DNA from 3 places in the Zhihengliuella flava genome. Region 2 is predicted to be linked to each of the others. Evidence: riboswitches for the same ligand, from Rfam matches in the RefSeq annotation. Region 2 holds a riboswitch; each other region holds the start of a gene.
What was found. Region 2 has a riboswitch for S-adenosylmethionine ahead of IW252_RS05135 (methylenetetrahydrofolate reductase). Riboswitches for the same ligand answer to the same signal wherever they lie in the genome.

Region 1 (5,832 bases), 520 kb from region 2:
GCCGTGATCGCGGCGTTCGCGCCCTCGCGCAGGGAGGAGCTGCTCGAGGAGTTCGCCGAGTTCGACGGCGCCGCGGGATTCATGGAGGAGCTCGGCTCCGACACCGTCGGCCAACAGGAGTGGTTCGACTTCACGGCGATCCGCGAGTACCTGAGGACCCACGACCTCGACTCGACCATCGAGTTCTGCATCGAGATGCGGATCGCGGCATCGGACGTGCCCCGGGTCGTGGAGCGGGCGCTCCTCAGGGCGTGGGCCGACGCGCAGATCAGGGAAGACGAACGGCTGCATCCGCTCCTCGCGACCGACAGGGGCGCGCTCGTTGACGAGTTCAAGGCGCTGGATCTCGAGGTCATCGCTGCCGCCACCGGGGACATCGTCAAGGCGGCGAATGCACGCCGCCCGTCGAACACGTCTCTGGGAGAGCCTGCCCTGCTCCGCCGGGAGGGGATGAAGCAGCGCAGACACATGTCGGTGAAGTCGCTGATCTCCCAGGCGAGGAGCGCCGTACAAGCGATCAAGCCGGTCTTCATGATGTCTCCGCTCGCCGTGTCGCAGTACTTGCCGTCCGACATGAAGTTCGACGTGGTGATCTTCGACGAGGCTTCGCAGGTGACCCCCGGGGACTCGATCAACTGCATCTATCGCGGTCGAGCGTTCATCCTCGCGGGCGACGACAAGCAGCTGCCTCCGACGTCGTTCTTCGAGCGCGCGACCGAGGTCGACGAGGACGTGGAGCTCGACTCCGACGTGCAGGACTTCCAGTCGATCCTGGAGCTGGCGAAGTCGGCGGGCGCGTTCCAGAACCTCGGGCTGCGCTGGCACTACAGGTCGCGCCACGAGGCCCTGATCGCGTTCTCGAACTACCGCTTCTACGAGGGGAAGCTCATCACCTACCCATCGGCGCAGGAGGACGGCCCGGACGTCGGCGTCGAGTTCTTCCTGGCCGACGGCATGTATCGCCGAGGCGGCGGTGCGGACAACCCGCGCGAGGCGAAGGTCGTCGCCCAGCGGGTGATCCACCACTATCGGACCAGACCAGGGGCCTCGCTCGGCGTGGTCACGTTCTCCGTGGCGCAGGCCTCGGCCGTGACAGCGGCCGTCGACGAGCTCCGGGCGTCGCACCGCGACCTCGATGAGCACTTCGACACGAGCGACCGACTCGACGGCTTCTTCGTCCGCTCGCTCGAGTCGGTGCAGGGCGATGAGCGCGACGTGATCCTGTTCTCGGTCGGCTACGGCCCCGACGAGGCGGGGAAGGTCTCGACGAACTTCGGCGTGCTCAACAAGGAGAAGGGCTGGCGGCGACTGAACGTCGGCGTCACGCGGGCGAGACAGCGCATCGAGGTAGTCTCCTCGATGGAGGCGCACGACATCCCCGCCTCCCAGAACGAGAACGTCGAGGCCCTTCGGGCGTACCTGGACTTCGCGAAGCGCGGCATCGAGGTGCTCGGGACACAGTCCTCGGCGACGGGGCTCATGCCGGAATCGCCCTTCGAGGAGTCGGTGATCCGCACGATCGAGTCGTGGGGCTACAAGGTGGAGCCCCAGGTGGGCGCCGCGGGCTTCCGCATCGACCTCGCAGTTCGGCACCCCGCGAAGTCCGGCGTGTTCGCAATCGGGGTCGAGTGCGACGGGTACCAGTACCACTCGTCGCCCACCGCGCGCGACCGCGACCGCCTGCGCGATCAGGTGCTCGAAGGGCTGGGCTGGACCCTGCACCGGATCTGGGGCACGTCCTGGTACCGCGACAAGGCCTCGGAGGAGCAGCGCCTCCGGGCCGCAATCGAGGACGCCATCGCCGGCAGGACCTCGGCGATGAGGCGGAGCCGTCCCGAGCTCGTGCGCCCCGACGTCGAAACGGTGCCCGCGCAGTCGGAGGCGTCCCACGACTGGGTCGTGCGCTACAAGGAGGCGGCGGAGCAGGACCTTCCGCTCTGGGCCGACGCGGGCGAGCCCGGGAGTCACGTGTACCTGGTCGAGCCACTGCACAACCTCGCGAGGGCTGAAGGCCCAATCCACATGGCGCTGGTGTTCGAGCGGATCAGGGACTGGTGGCACATCGGCAGAATCTCCCAGAGGATGAAGGAGAACATCGACCTGGCGATCGAGATGGCCGATGTTGTGCGCGACGGCGACTTTATCGACGTCCCGGGCCGACCGGTCACGAAGGTCCGGAGCAACGGCAATCAACGCAAGCCGGAGCAGGTTCATGTCGACGAGTTCGCGAGGGCCGTCGAGCTCCTCGTCCAAGACGTCGGCGGGGCCTCCCGCTCGGAGGTCGCGGTGCAAATTGCGAGGCTCTACGGCTGGAACAGGAACGGCTCGATCCTCGATGCGCGCCTGAACCAGGCGATCGACCGAGCTGTCGAGAGTGGCCGGGTGGTGGACCAGGACGGCAGGCTCTCGACGGCACCCTGAGCTGCGAGAGGTCGGAGCGTGAGCAGAGCACCTGTGGCAGGTGCTCTTTCGTCGCGTCGAGCACCAGCAGCGCGGAAGGTGGCTCGACGCGGGTGCTGGCTTCGCCGGAGAAAAGATTGATCGCCTCCAGCACGGTGGCGCCGGGGGTGAGGGTCTCGAGGCGGTCGCCAGTCTCGGCGAAGCCGAGCACCGCCCTGATGGTGGCGGTCTCGACAAGGCCGTGCTCGATGATGCTGGGCGCGAAGTGCCTGGCGACGGCGTTGGTGGTAATGAGGCGGTAGCCGTCGTCAGTGCGCACCGGCGCCTGAGAGAAGCTCTGCTCGACGACCAGAGAGAGGAACACGCCGATGCCGTCGTCGAGCTCGAGTACCTGGGGGCGTCCGTAGCCCTCGAGGGCATCGACCAGCTTCGGCGGCCTCAGGAGGTTGTCGCGGATCTTCTCGATGCTGAGCACGGTGTCCATGTGCGGGTCCGCGATGGGCTTCCCGCCCATGCGCTTGCTGTGCGCGATCGCGTTCCGCAGCTTCGCATACTGGCGGAGCACGTCCTTCTGCCGCTGGAGCAGAGTGTCGGAGCCCGAGAGCAGCTCGTCGAACGGCACCCAATCGTCATGCCTCTCACGACGCCTCTACTGCCGACGCCTCTACTGCCGGGCGAGCTGATCCTCGATTTCGGAGAAGGCATTGAGGAACCTCTCGGCGTCGGTATCGGCCATGGCACAGCTCCTGATCGGTCGGCTCGGGAATCAGACGGTGATCCGTAGCCTAGTGGGCGGGCGGCGTCAGCGCCTTCAAGTATAGTCGTCACCACGTTCAAGAGTCGTGACGCAAAGTACCTGGCTGGTCACGCGACAACCCGAATCCATCGATTCCCGGGTGTCCCAGGGGAAGAACGGGCTCACGAGATCTCGTGATGCAAGATTCGATGGGGCTCTGCCCCGGAGAGGGGCATCCACCATGTCCGACATCAAGTACGTTAACCCCCGCCGCGACGGCTGGTGGGGCGAGCTCGACCTGAGCTACCACCGCATTCCGGTGACTACCCGGCATGAGTTGGAAGTCGAGCAGGCCGCGCTCGCGGTGCTGGCGGCCCATCCACCTGTCGGCTTCGCCGGTAACCTTGAGGGCGTCACGCTCACCGCTGCACAGCTCAAAGCACTGGTCGAGCGAGCCGTCGCGGATGCCGAGCAGAAAACGGAGCGCCAGCGTGAGGCGGACGCCGAGGAGCGGCGCAGGCTCGGCTGGATGAGGATCGAGGAGGCGCTCTCTGCGCCTGACGCCGATCAGGTGGTCGTAGAGGGCCGCTGGGCGGGGCACACACGATGCGAGGCGACCGCGTGGTGCTGGAACCTGTTCCAGTACGAGCCACACGGCTTCGTGCACCCCGGCTCGCAGGTGCGCCACGAGGCGATGCAGAAGCTGCAGGCCGGCGGACTGCCCGAAGTCTTCGGCTATCCCGAGCGCGCTCGGGAGCTCGTAGCCCGCGGACTGACGCCTCGCGAGTACCGGCGGCACAAAGAGGCTCTGGGCGCGAACACATTCACGGATGCCGACGTGAGGCACGGCTGACGGTGGATGTCGGTGGTCCGAGGGATACTCGGATCACCGCTCACCGAGCACGGAGGACCTCATGGAAGCACTGGCAATTATCGGCACCGGCATCTTGATCCTCATCGTCGCAAAGATGCTGCGCAAGAAGCCGCCGCCGCAGGTGCACGACGCCGGAAGGTCGTCGCAGCAGAGATCAGGCGCGAACCCAGACCCGAATTGGGAGGACCACGTCAACCACCATCACCCAGGCATCGGGCTGGAGCTCGCAGTTGGCATCGGGGCCGGCGCACTGATCAGCAGGAGCAGGGACGCCGGCGAAGAGGCTGAGCTGGGGTCGCTGGTCGAGGCGGATGAGTTTGAACATGAGAGGGGCTACTACGAGGACGCAGACCCTGGGTGGGAGGACTACGCCAATCATCACCACTGAGTCAGCACCGCGGAGCCAGCACGTCTGAACCGGTGCCGATACTCTCGACGCGATCCTCAAAGGTCCCTCCAAGCCGGAATTGCACCCCAGGAACCCGACCGACAGGACTGAACACATGAACTGCCACCACTGTCCTGAGGTACCACACTGTTCTTCTGAATGAACGTCGATTACGAGAACACACCGACTTTTCTCATCGATGCCTCCGTCTTCCCTGGGTCGAGCGGGAGCCCGGTGTTCCTCGTCCCAAGACCGTCTGCACCTGACAAGTACGGGAACATCACGATCGGCGGCCCCGCGAAGCCTCCGATGCTCCTAGGCATCGTCGCCGCCGTCCACCAACGACAAGTGCCGGTTATGCTTGCGTCGGCGGCTTCCGGGATTCCCGTGGTCAGCGATCTAATCGACTTGGGGATCGTCTACAAGGCAAGCGCCATCCATGACCTCGCCCGGCAGCTAATGGCAGAGGAGACGCGGTCAGCTCGCAGTGCGTGACGCTGTCCGCTCTATCCGCTTCCGCATCGCTTTCATCCAGGGTCCGGCCAACCGCCGTCCCGTCTTAGCACTTTTTCTAGCACTTCTGACAAAAACGGCCCCTGGCCTGAGATATAAAATCCCAGGTCAGGGGCCATTTCATTCGCGTGCGCGAGGGGGGACTTGAACCCCCACGATCTTGCGATCACTGGCACCTGAAGCCAGCGCGTCTGCCAATTCCGCCACTCGCGCATATGTAGTTGTCATCCGACGCGCCCGCGCCGAACAGCGAGAACTATCTTATCCATACTTTGGCACCCTCACCTAATCGGCACCGCCCCGCGTGAGGCGATTCACCCGCTGAGGGGAACCGGAAGCATTCCAAATTCGTTGCGATCTGAGGTGAGTCCGCCACGGGTCAGGACGCATCCAATCTTGGGCAAGTAGTATCGAAACGCAATCAGTCGGTTTGGAACGGTAGGAAGGAGCAACGCCATGGGTCTGGTCGACAACGTCGAACGGGGCCTGGAAAAGCTGGTCACCAGCGTCTTCCGCGGTTCCTCCAGCGCGGGCGTACAGCCCGTTGAGATTGCCAGCAAGGTCCGCAACCAGATGGACCGCGGCACGCTCACCGTCAGCGAGGGCCGCACCACCGCGCCCAATCATTTCACCGTGCGCCTCGCGGCAGCGGACTTTGAGAAGATTCAAGAATTCGGCACGGCCTTGGCCGAAGAGCTGTGCGATGTGGCAATCGACCACGCCCGCAGCCAGCACTACACGCTCACGGGCAAGGTCGCGGTGACGTTCGAACAGGACGAGGCCGTCCGCGCCGGCGACTTGGCCGTACAGGCCAAGATTGTGCGCCGCCCCGAGTCGGGGCCCAGCTCCGCTGAGGCGGGAACGACGGCGCCGCGCGCTCCGCAGCCATCCCCCCAGCCGGCGCGGGAACCGGAACCGCGG
Region 2 (5,832 bases):
CCGGCCGAGGGCACGCGGGGCGAGTGGATGTCATAGACGCCGGGACCCACACCGCGGCCGAACCCGAACTCCTGCAGGTCCGCCGCGACCTCCATCTTGGAGCGGGCCGCCTCGATGGAGGTGACGTCCGCGTTCAGGCCGTCAATTCCGGAGATCACCTCGCCGAACTCCGAGTAGCAGAGGTGGGTGTGAATCTGCGTGTCCACGCGGACGGAAGAGGTGGCCAGCCGGAACGCGTTGACGGACCAGTCCAGGTAGGCCGGCTGGTCGGCCGCGCGCAGCGGCAGCAGTTCGCGCAACGCGGGCTCGTCCACCTGAATGGCGGCGATGCCAGCGGCCTCCAGGTCAGCGACCTCGTCGCGCAGGGCCAGCGCCACCTGATTGGCCGTCTCGGCGAGCGGCTGATCGTTGCGAACGAACGACCACGCGAGGATGGTCACCGGCCCGGTGAGCATCCCCTTGACCGGCTTCTGGGTGAGTGACTGCGCGTACTCGATCCACGGGACGGTGAACGCCTCCGGCCGCGACACATCGCCCCACAAGATGGAGGGGCGGGTGCAGCGCGAGCCGTAGGACTGCACCCAGCCGTGCTCCGTGGCCGCGAACCCGTCAAAGTTCTCCGCGAAGTACTGGACCATGTCATTGCGCTCCGGTTCGCCGTGCACCAGCACGTCGAGACCGATCTCCTCCTGCAGGTCGATGACCCGCTTGATCTCCGCGCGGAGAAACTCGTCATACTCCTCATTCGTCAGCGATCCGGCGCGGTGGGCGGCACGGGCCTTGCGGACCTCGCCCGTCTGCGGGAAGGAACCGATGGTGGTGGTCGGCAGCGCCGGCAGGCTCAGGCGCTCGGCCTGGGCCGCCGCCCGATCGGCGGCATCGGCGCGGGTCGCGTCCTCGGTCGTGATGGCCGCGGTGCGCTGCCGCACCTCGGCGCGCCGCACGCCCTCGGCCGCGGCACGCTCGGCCTTCGCGTCCTCCGACTCCTGGATCTGAGCCGCGACCTCGGCCGAGCGGTTCGGGCCCTGCTCGACGCCGGCGGCCAGCGTCAGCACCTCGCTCACCTTCTGGTCGGCGAACGCCAGCCAGTGCGGCAGCGGGGACGGCAGGTTGGTCTCAGCGGCGACGTCGTGCGGGACGTGCAGCAGGGAGGTGCTGGTGGCCACCGAGGCATCTGCCTCGAGGGAGGTGAGCAAGTCAGCGGAGGCGGCCAGATCGTTCCGCCAGACGTTGCGTCCGTCCACGATGCCGGCGACGAACCGGGTGTCCCCCAGCGCCTGCAGCGCCTCGGTGCCGGGGCGTGCGCCGCGAACGAGGTCCGCGTGGACGGCATCGACGCCGGCGGCGGCGAGTTCGGCGAGCGCCTGCCCCGGCGCGGCCGGGTCGCCCGCCGTGCCGTAGCCCGTGGTGACGAACAGTCCCGGGCGGGTGCCGGCGTCGTACCCCGCGGCATCGGCGAGCTCGCGGTAGGCGAGCACGGCGTCGTCAACGTGGGCGCTGCCGTGCTCGGTGGTGAGGGCTGGCTCGTCCAGCTGCACCCAGTCGGCCCCCGCGTCGGCCAGCTGCGCGATGACGCCGCGGTAGGCCGCGACGACGTCGTTCAGGCGATCGATCGGCCGGAAGGTCTCCGGCGCGCCGTCGGCCGCCTTTGCCAAGAGCAGGTAGGTCACGGGCCCGACGAGCACGGGGCGGAGCGTGGCGCCGCGGGCCCGATGGCGCCGCACGATCCCGGCGAGGCGGTCGGCCAGCGCGGCAAAGCTGGTCTCCGGTCCGATCTCGGGGACCAGGTAGTGATAGTTCGTGTCGAACCACTTGGTCATCTCCAGCGGGGCGCGCTCGGCGTCACCGCGGGCCAGCGTGAAGTACGCGTCGAGGCCAATTTCCCCGCCCGGCCCGGCCAGGTCAGCAAATCGGGCCGGGAGGGCGCCCAAGGCGGCCGTGGTGTCCAGCACCTGGTCGTACAGCGCAAAGTCCGCGGGAATGGCCGAGGACTCGGTCAGACCCAGCGCGCGCAGCCGCTCCACGGTGGCGTCCTGCAGCGACGCGGCGGCGGACTCCAGCTCCGCCTCGGTGCTGCGGCCGGCCCAGTAGGACTCGACGGCGCGCTTGAGCTCGCGCCGGGGGCCGATGCGCGGGTAGCCGAGGATGGTGGCGTTCGGGAACGTGGTCATGGTGACTCCTAGGGTGAGTGGGTTGAAATCAAAGGGAATGTGTTGGTGTGGCGGCCGGCTCAGGCGTGGGCGAGCGGCCGGTTCGCGGCCTCCGCGTAGGCGCTAGCCAACGCATTGGCGTCGCCGAAATCTGCGCCCGCCGCGTCCGCCGTCCCGGCGCCCGTGAGGCCGAGCTGGTCCACGACGGCGACGGAATCCACCGCGTCGTTGAACGTGTACAGGTGCAGGCCGGGGGCTCCTGCCACGAAGGCTTCATGGGCCAACGCGGCCGCGTGGTCGATCCCGATGCGGCGACGCTCGGCATCAGTCGACGCCCGCTCCAGCCGTGCCAGCAGCGCGGCGTCGGGGGCCAGCCCGGCCAGTTCCGCCAGCCGGGTCAGCCGCCGCACACTGTTGACGGGCATGATCCCCGGCACGATGGGGATCCGTACCCCGGCGGCGCGGGCGGCCGCCACGAGGTGGGCGTATTCGGCCGCGTCGAAGAAAATCTGGGTAATGGCAAAGTTCGCGCCCGCCCGTTCCTTGGCCAGCAACACCTCGACGTCGTGTTGGAAGCTCGGCGACTCGGGGTGGCGCGTGGGGTACGCGGCCACACCGATCGCCAGCCGCCCCGCGGCCAGCGAGGCGGAGCGGCGCGCCTCCACCTCGCGGATCAGCTCCACGAGGTACCGGGCGAAGGGCAGCTCGCCCGGCCCGACGGCGTCGTGCCCCGGGGGTAGATCGCCGCGCAGGGCCAACACCCCGCGCACCCCGAGTGCCACGAGGTGATTGACCAGGCGGTCCAGGGAGGCGCGGCTCTCCCCCACGCACGTCAGGTGGGCCAGCGGGCGCAGTCGGGTGTGTTCGATCAGGTGTCCGATCAGCTCGACGGAGGCCCGCCGCCGGGCGGGGCTCCCGTTGTAGGTGACGGACACGTAGTCGGGTGCCGTGGCCTCCAGCGCCGCAATCGTCTCGACGAGGCTGCCGGCGGCCGCCTCATTCCGGGGCGGATAGAGCTCGTAGGACAACGACGGTGCCGTCGATGCCTGCAGATCTGTCATCGTCTCTCCTCGCAGTTAGTGCGAAGGAGTACGCCACGCACACCCACCGGGTACGACGACGGTGGGCGTGGGGACCGTGGATGCGTCTCCATCGCTTCTGGCGGTAGCACCGTTCCGAGCCGGCAGGGCCGGGTCCGGATGGTTGCTGCGGCGTCGTCGAGCCAGATCTCTCAGCCGCTCTGGATGGGTTGTGGAACCAGACTGCGGTGCCGGCGGGAGAACGGACAAATGAGTCGGCGGCGGGCGCTTCACAGTGCTGCACATGACCCGCGATGACTCCGTGTGGCCGGATGTGTCCCCCGGAAATCCGGGGTGCCGCGTCTCACGCGCGTCATAAGACGTGATGATGACGCGGTACGTCGCGGTGTACCCGCGCCTGCGCCGGGAAACCGGCCGCGCCCGCAAAGAACGGCCGCAGCCTGCGCCGCTGGTAGCGTATGGCCCGTGCACACCACGATCCGAGCGCGGCTTCGCAGGGTCATCGCCATCTGGGCGGTGGCCCTGATCGTCGTCCTCGTGGCGGCCGGCGTGGCCATCGCCGTCGTCAATGCCAAGCACTTTGGTCCCGAACGCGTGGTGGCTGACTACGTGGCCGCTCTCCAGGAGGGCGACGGCGCCACCGCGCTCGGCTACCTCAACCTCGACGCCCCGGCCGAAGGCAATGGCCTGATGCTCTCCCGCGAACCGCTGGCGGCCTCCGCTGCGGCCCTCGGCGACGTGCAGATCGAGGAAGAAGACCGGGAGGGGGACCGCGCGTCTGTGCGGGTCTCCTACGGCGTAGAAGGCCGCGGCTACCACACCGACTTCCGGCTGGTGCGCACCGGCCAGCAGTGGCTGTTCTTCGACCAGTGGGACTTGCAGGTGGGAAAGCTGCCGCAGGTGCAGGTCAACGCGGCCAACACCACGGACGTTGTGGTCAACGGGACTGAGGCACCGCTCGAGGCCGGCGCGGCGACCTTCCCGGTCCTCCCGCCGGCGATCGTCACCGCGTCCTTTGAGCAGCAATTCTTCCGGGCGGAGGAAACCAGCCGCATTGTCACCGAGTACAGCGACGCCGAGGATCCCGTTCAGTTGGTGTCACAGCCCACTCAGGCGCTGACGGATGAGGTGGATCAGCAGGTGCGCGCCTACCTCGACGGGTGTACCGAGCAGCAAGTCCTCATGCCCGCCGGTTGCCCGCTGGCGTATGACACCGTCGACCGGGTGGACGCCAGCACCATCGACTGGGAGGTCGAGCGGTATCCGGAGATCCAGATCACGGGGTTCGACGGCGGCTGGGTCCTCGCCCCGCTGGAGGCGGACGTCTCCCTCCAGCTCACGGAACAGGACCTAGCCACCGGAGCGATGACGGACGTGGACGTGACGGAGACCTACACGTTCACTGCAAAGCTCGACGTGTCGACGTCGAACGTGACCGTCACCCCCGTCGCCGTCGAATAGCGCGCTACTTCACCGCGGGCAGCGAACCGGTGGCGGGGTTGTCATCCCGGATGACGAACCGCCCGCGCAGCACCAAGTACAGCGCCCACGCCCCGGCGAGGAGGGCAACGCCAGAGCCGAGCCCCACGGCCCAGCGCGCGCCGAGCGTGTCCCCGATGAAGCCAATCAGCGGCGCCCCAATCGGCGTCCCGCCTTGGACGACCGCCATGTAGACCGCCAGCACGCGGCCCCGATACTGCGGTGCCACGGACAGCTGAATGGACGTGTTGCAGCCGTTGAGGAACGTCACCGCCCCGAGGCCGACGGGCACCAGCGTGAGCGCATACCACCAGAAGGACGGCATGAGCGCACCGGCGACGCCAGCCACCCCGAACACGACGGCGCCGCCGACGAGGTAACGGAGCCGGAACCGGCCACGGCGGGCCGCCCAGAGCGCCGCGCCGAGCGTGCCGACGGCGGTGATGGAGCCGAGGACTCCGTACTCGGTGGGACCGCGGCCGAACACGCTGGTGGCCATCATGGCGTTCGTGATCTGGAAATTGAATCCAAACGTGCCCACAAGGAACGCCATCGTCAGGATCACGATCAAGTCCGGACGGCCGGCGATGTAGGCGAGGCCTTCGCGGATCTGGCGCTTGCCGCGCGGGGTTGGCTCCGCCCGGTACAGCGCGGCAACATTCATGCGGGAGATGCCGAAGAGCACGGCCGCGAAGCTCGCGGCGTTGAGGAGAAAGGCCGGGCCGGTGCCCACCCACGCGATGATGAGGCCGGCGACGCCCGGGCCAGCCAGGCGGGCGAGGTTGAAGGAGGCGCTGTTCAGGGCGACGGCGTTGGGAATGTCCTTTTTGGCGACGACCTCGGAGACGAACGCCTGCCGCGCCGGGGCATCAAACGCGCTGCCGACGCCGAGCGCCAGCGCGATGACGTACACGTGCCACAGTTCGGCCGTCTCGGTGACCACGAGCAGGCCCAAGATCAGCGCGGTGAGGCCCATGGCCGTCTGCGTGATCATGAGCAACCGGCGCTTGTCATACCGGTCCGCGATGAGCCCGGCCCATGCGCCGATGAAGAGGATCGGGAGGAACTGCAGGCCCGTGGTGATACCCACGGCGGTGCCGTTCTGATCCGTGAGGACGGTGAGTACCAGCCAGTCCTGGGCGACGCGCTGCATCCACGTGCCG
Region 3 (5,832 bases), 460 kb from region 2:
CAGGAATCGCTGTGAACGGACGATCTGGCTTGCCCGGCTCCCCGGGCGTTGCCTTACCGTGATTAAGTCACGATTTGGTAACAACCTGTCGTGATCGCGCTAGTGACCACGACTTCAGGAGATCTCATGACCAAGCAGCAGGACACGAAGAAGTACATGCGCCGCGGGCTGGCCGGTTCGGCCGCCGTCGTCGCGATCGCGGGCGCGGCCTCCCTGGCCGCAGCCCCGGCCAACGCCGCCTCGACCTCCACCTGGGAGGCGCTCGCCGAGTGTGAGTCGGGTGGCGATTGGTCCATCAACACCGGCAACGGCTACTACGGCGGCCTGCAGTTCAGCATGAGCACGTGGGAGGCCTTCGGCGGCTCCGGCAACCCGGCCGACGCCTCGAAGTCCCAGCAGATCGCCATCGCGGAGAACGTGCTGGCCACGCAGGGCTGGGGCGCCTGGCCGGCCTGCTCCGCGGAGCTTGGCCTCTCCGGCACCGCCGACGCTGAGCCGGCCCCCGAAACCGAGACCACCACCGAGGTTGAGGCGCAGGCCGCCCCAGCCGAAACGCAGGCCGAAGCGCCAGTGGCGGAGGAGCCCGCGCAGCAGGCCCCGGCTGAGCCAGCCCCGCAGGCCGGCTCACAGGGCATCGGTCAGGACGTTGCCGCCGTCGCCGCCGAGGATTCCGGTGAAGACCACACGGTGGCCTCCGGTGACACTCTGGCCGTCATCGCCGAAGAGCACGGCATCGATGACTGGCGCGCAATCTACGCAGTGAACCAGGAGGCGATCGACGATCCGAACCTGATCCTCGTGGGCCAGGAGCTGAACCTGCCAGTCGCCTAAGAGCGCCGAGACGTCCGGCGGGCGGCGGCCGTTGCGCCGTCGTCCGCCCCTCATTTCCTCGTGTTGGAGAGCACGCCCGGGTCCGTCAGGGCCCGGGCGTGCTATCGGGTAGGATAGATGAGGTTGTCTACACCCCTGCCCGAAAAGCGGGTGGGCCGGCAACCAACGCAAAGAACCTCCTGTTACGGAGAGACCGTGACCGTTTAGCCCAAAGGAGGTGGGTTCACATGCGTGCTTACGAACTCATGGTGCTGATCGACCCAGAGGTCGACGAGCGTACCGTCGAGCCGACGCTCGGCAAGTTCCTGGACGTTGTCCGCAACGATGGCGGGACCATCGAAAACGTTGACATCTGGGGCCGCCGTCGTCTGGCCTACGAGATCCAGAAGAAGTCCGAGGCGATCTACGCCGTGGTCAACTTCACCGCCACCCCGGCAACCTCTGCCGAGCTTGATCGCCAGCTGTCTCTGAATGAGACGATCCTGCGCACCAAGATCATCCGCCCGGAGGATCAGAAGGTTTCCGCCAAGTAATTCCCCTGCGGGAATTGCTCGAGTAATCGAACGAACCGACACGTCAGGAGACAGTCATGGCAGGCGAGACAGTCATTACGGTCATCGGTAATCTCACCGGTGACCCGGAATTGCGTTTCACCCCGTCGGGCGCTGCGGTGGCCAACTTCACCATCGCTTCCACCCCGCGGACGTTCGACCGCCAGACCAACGAGTGGAAGGACGGCGAAACGCTGTTCCTGCGCTCCTCGGTGTGGCGCGACGCTGCCGAGAATGTCGCCGAGACGCTGACCAAGGGCATGCGTGTTGTGGCCCAAGGTCGGCTCAAGTCGCGTTCGTTCGACACCAAGGAAGGCGAACGGCGCACCGTCATGGAGCTGGATGTCGACGAGATCGGCCCCTCCCTGCGTTACGCCTCCGCTAAGGTCACCCGCACCCAGCGCAATGGCGGTGGAGGCAATCAGGGTGGCTTCGGCGGCGGTGCTCCCGCAGGCGGCTTCGGCGGCGGAAATGCCGGTTTTGGCGGCGGCAACGCCGCACCGCAGCAGCAGTCCGGCGGCAACGCCGGTGGCGGCTGGGGCGCCCCGGCCGACGATCCCTGGTCCACTCCCTCCACCGGTGGTAACAACGGTGGCGGTTGGGGCGCTGGGAACGACGAACCGCCTTTCTAAACCTATTTCTATTCACCATCCCGCAGAACACTCTGCGGGCTCCACACACTAAGGAGCTCCACGATGGCTAAGGCTGATATTCGCAAGCCCAAACCAAAGTCCAACCCCTTGAAGGCCGCTGACATCACTGTCATCGACTACAAGGACGTCGCCCTGCTGCGTAAGTTCATCTCTGATCGCGGCAAGATCCGTGCTCGTCGCGTGACCGGCGTGTCCGTGCAGGAGCAGCGCAAGATTGCGCAGGCCATCAAGAACGCCCGTGAGGTGGCCCTGCTGCCTTACTCCGGCGCTGGCCGCGGCTAAGGGAAGGGGACAACAACTATGGCTAAGCTCATTCTGACCCACGAAGTGACCGGTCTCGGTACCGCTGGCGACATCGTCGAGGTGAAGAACGGTTACGCACGTAACTACCTTCTGCCGCGCGGCTTCGCCGTGACCTGGAGCAAGGGTGGCGAGAAGCAGGTCGAGTCCATCAAGGCCGCCCGCGCTGCCCGCGCCGTTGCCTCGCTGGAAGAGGCCAAGGCGGTTGCCGCCAAGCTGGCTTCCAAGCCGGTCAAGGTGCAGGTGAAGACGGGCGACTCCGGTCGTCTGTTCGGCACCGTCAAGGGCGCCGACGTCGCGCAGGCCGTTGAGGCCGCGGGGCTCGGCTCCATCGACAAGCGCATGGTCGAGCTGCCGGAGCACATCAAGGCCACCGGCAACTACGAGGCCACCGTGCGTCTGCACGAGGACGTTTCCGCAACCATCGCGCTGCAGGTCGTCCCGGCTGCCAAGAAGAAGTAACTGGCCGCGGCGATAGCCGCTCCCGGACTTCGGCCGTGAGGCCCCGCCCCGAGTGGGTGGGGCCTCACGCGTTTAACGGACGACGACGGCGCGCCCCTCGGCGTTGGTGGCCCCTGGGGCGGTGGCAACCTTGCGAAATATTGCGGCCCGCCTTGGCCACGGTGCGCCACGGACCGTAACGTGGGGACTGAATCAAGAGATTCAACGTAAAGCCCTGGCTCGTTGAACGGCAACCCTCTCCTCGGTAGTGGGGTGCTCCAGGTGACGATTCGGCCCACCGGAAAACCGGTCGGGCAAGTACCGCACGACAGGTGGTGAGCATGACTGCGCACGCGTCCGTTCTTTCCGATGATCTTTCCCCGCTGGCCCTTCGGCACGCTTTTGCCCAGCACCCCTCCGGTATTGCCGCGCTCTGTGCCGTGATCGACGGCCGACCGCAGGGGATCGTGGCCTCCTCCTTCACCGTGGGGGTGTCCCTAGACCCGCCACTGGTGATGTTCGCCGTCCAAAAGACGTCGCGGACCTGGCCGATCGTCAGCGAAGCCAGCCGAATTGGCGTGTCCATCCTCGCGAGCGAGCATCAGGGGGTCTGCCAGCAGATCGCCTCGCGGGACGGGGATCGCTTTGCTGGGCTCGCCCTCGAGACCAACGACGCCGGGTCCCTGTTCCTCCGCGACGCCTCCCTCTGGTTGGAGACCAGCGTTGAGCAGCAGATCGAGGCGGGGGATCACTACGTGGTGCTCTTGCGGGTGCACGGGCACTCCACACACCCCAGCCAGGCGCGGCCCTTGTTGTTCCACAACTCGGGCTTTACCACCCTGGCCGAGCCGGCGTTCGCCCACTAAATCAGTGGCCCCGCGGCCGGTCAGTCGCGTCGGGCGCGCTCCGTGGTTCCGCTATCAGGGTCCGGGCGGTGCATCGCGTCCATGACGTGACGGTAGCTCTCCACGAGGTACCGGCGCAGCGCGTCGGGGTCGATGTCCGCCAGCTTGTTCACGTAAAGGCAGGCCGTACTGCGCTTGTACTTTCCGAGGTCCGCAAGGGCTGCAGCGGATTCTTCCGTGTCGTTAATCGCGTAGATCACGAGGTGAGCCTTGCGCGGGGAGAACCCGAGGGCCGGGGCGTCGCCTTCGTGGCCTGACGCGTAGCGGTAGTGATAGCTGCCGAATCCGATGATGGACGGCCCCCACATCTGAGCGGGGTGGCCGCTGATCTCCTCCAGGAGCTCCACGAGCACGGAGGCGTCCTCGCGGCGCCGCGCGTTCTCGACGGACGCGATGAACTCGCGGGGGTCGACGTCGGTCGGCTGCATGACCGGTGCCGCTGCGCGCTTCACCACCGGGGAGACCCCGTGAGGCGCTTGACGATGGGTTCGCCGAGGGGCGGTGCCGTGGGGTCCTGCGGAATTCCGTTCTCCGCCGGCGGTGAGGTGGGGTCCTGCGGTGTCGCGGAGGGAGTCGCGGAGGACGAGTGCGGCAAGCGCTGCTGGCTCTCTTGACGAATCTGCTCCGCGCGCTGCTCGTCCTGCCGCCGCTGCTCCTCGACTTGGCGATTCAGCTGCTGAATGTACTGTTCCTCTTCGCTGAGCCCGGAGTGGGGCCGGGAGCTAAAGATCCACCACAGTCCGGCGACAATCGCCGCGACGACGAGGAGGAAGATCAGTGCCTCCGTGACCGAAATACCGAACACTTGGTGCCTCCTAGTCCCGCGTGACGAAGCCGCACCGAGCCGATCCGCGCGGTGCCTAGTGACTAATCTACGGCGCTTGTCCCCGGAGCGCATCACCCTTGAGGAGCATGTGCGCGGGGTTCGGGCGTGTCTGTGGGTAACCCGGGCCAAGCTGTGGATAAGTGGGGCTGGTTTTCAACACCCGGGTGTCCTCTCCGGGCCTTCAACCCTCAGTGAAGGCTGAAGGTTGGGGACAAAAATGTGTGAATCCACACCTGTACACACATGAAAGTACTAGTCAGAATGTATTTAGGAGAGAAAATAATCCGCTGTCCACAGGGTCGTCCCCACGCTGTGCACAGGTTGGGCGCGTTTACCCACAGCCCCTGTGGATAACTCCCTTGGCGTGGGGGCTGAGGGGGCCTACAGTTCAAGCAGCCTCGCGCGCGAACGCGTACCTATTTTGTGCCCTGCCGGGTGGATCATTGAGGCAAACGTCGGCGCCGGCGAAAGGACCTTTGGTGACACTGACCCACAGCGAGATCGAGGAGCACTCCGCGGACGCTGGGCGGACCCCGCCGCAGGACATCGTCGCCGAGCAGTCGGTGCTCGGCGGCATGATGCTCTCCAAAGACGCCATCGCCGATTGCGTGGAAGTCCTGCGCGGCCCGGACTTCTATCGCCCGTCCCATGAGCTGGTCTATGAGGCCATCATTGACCTCTACGGCCGTGGAGAACCCGCGGACGCGGTCACCGTCGCGGACTTGCTGACCAAGCGCGGAGACATTTCCCGCGTCGGCGGCCCCGCGTATTTGCACACCCTGATTCAGTCCGTCCCGACGGCGGCCAACGCGGGCTTCTATGCGGAGATCGTCGCCGAGCGCGCGGTGCTGCGCCGCCTCGTCGATGCCGGCACCAAGATCGTCCAGCTCGGCTACTCGCAAGACGGCGAGGTGGAGGACATCGTCAACACCGCGCAGGCGGAGGTCATGACCGTCGCGGAGCGCCGCGGCGGCGAGGACTACGTCCCGCTGCGGGACATCATCGAGGGCACCGTCGATGAGATCGAGTCCGCCGGCAGCCGCGGCGAGGGCATCATCGGCGTACCCACCGGATTCTATGAGCTCGACGAGCTGACCCAGGGCTTGCAGGGCGGCCAGATGGTCGTGATTGCCGCGCGTCCGGCGGTCGGCAAGTCCACGTTCGCGCTGGACTTCGCCCGCTCGGCGGCCATCAAGAACAACATGACCACCGTCTTCTTCTCCCTCGAAATGGGGCGGAATGAAATCGCGATGCGCTTGCTCTCCGCGGAGGCCTCGATTGGCCTGCAAGATCTGCGTAAGGGCACGGTGAAGGATGAGCAGTGG

Region 1: another riboswitch for S-adenosylmethionine. It lies ahead of IW252_RS07555 (hypothetical protein); the one in region 2 lies ahead of IW252_RS05135 (methylenetetrahydrofolate reductase).
Region 3: another riboswitch for S-adenosylmethionine. It lies ahead of IW252_RS07220 (flavin reductase family protein); the one in region 2 lies ahead of IW252_RS05135 (methylenetetrahydrofolate reductase).

What each region holds. Positions count from the first base shown of each region.
Region 1 covers NZ_JADOTZ010000001.1:1,629,453-1,635,284, reverse strand. Annotated here, with positions in the region: gene IW252_RS07565 (DUF4011 domain-containing protein) at 1-2,421, shown strand, start outside; gene IW252_RS07560 (hypothetical protein) at 2,462-3,184, shown strand; SAM riboswitch class IV at 3,232-3,348, shown strand; gene IW252_RS07555 (hypothetical protein) at 3,378-3,989, shown strand; gene IW252_RS07550 (hypothetical protein) at 4,051-4,398, shown strand; gene IW252_RS07545 (hypothetical protein) at 4,558-4,893, shown strand; tRNA gene IW252_RS07540 (tRNA-Leu) at 5,041-5,124, opposite strand; gene IW252_RS07535 (FhaA domain-containing protein) at 5,368-5,832, shown strand, end outside.
Region 2 covers NZ_JADOTZ010000001.1:1,107,691-1,113,522, forward strand. Annotated here, with positions in the region: gene metE (5-methyltetrahydropteroyltriglutamate--homocysteine S-methyltransferase) at 1-2,171, opposite strand, end outside; gene IW252_RS05135 (methylenetetrahydrofolate reductase) at 2,231-3,211, opposite strand; SAM riboswitch class I at 3,297-3,401, opposite strand; gene IW252_RS05140 (nuclear transport factor 2 family protein) at 3,656-4,651, shown strand; gene IW252_RS05145 (MFS transporter) at 4,656-5,832, opposite strand, start outside.
Region 3 covers NZ_JADOTZ010000001.1:1,563,031-1,568,862, reverse strand. Annotated here, with positions in the region: gene IW252_RS07245 (transglycosylase family protein) at 127-831, shown strand; gene rpsF (30S ribosomal protein S6) at 1,059-1,364, shown strand; gene IW252_RS07235 (single-stranded DNA-binding protein) at 1,421-2,014, shown strand; gene rpsR (30S ribosomal protein S18) at 2,078-2,317, shown strand; gene rplI (50S ribosomal protein L9) at 2,336-2,797, shown strand; SAM riboswitch class IV at 2,988-3,103, shown strand; gene IW252_RS07220 (flavin reductase family protein) at 3,118-3,642, shown strand; gene IW252_RS07215 (DUF1801 domain-containing protein) at 3,663-4,136, opposite strand; gene IW252_RS07210 (hypothetical protein) at 4,130-4,486, opposite strand; gene dnaB (replicative DNA helicase) at 4,987-5,832, shown strand, end outside.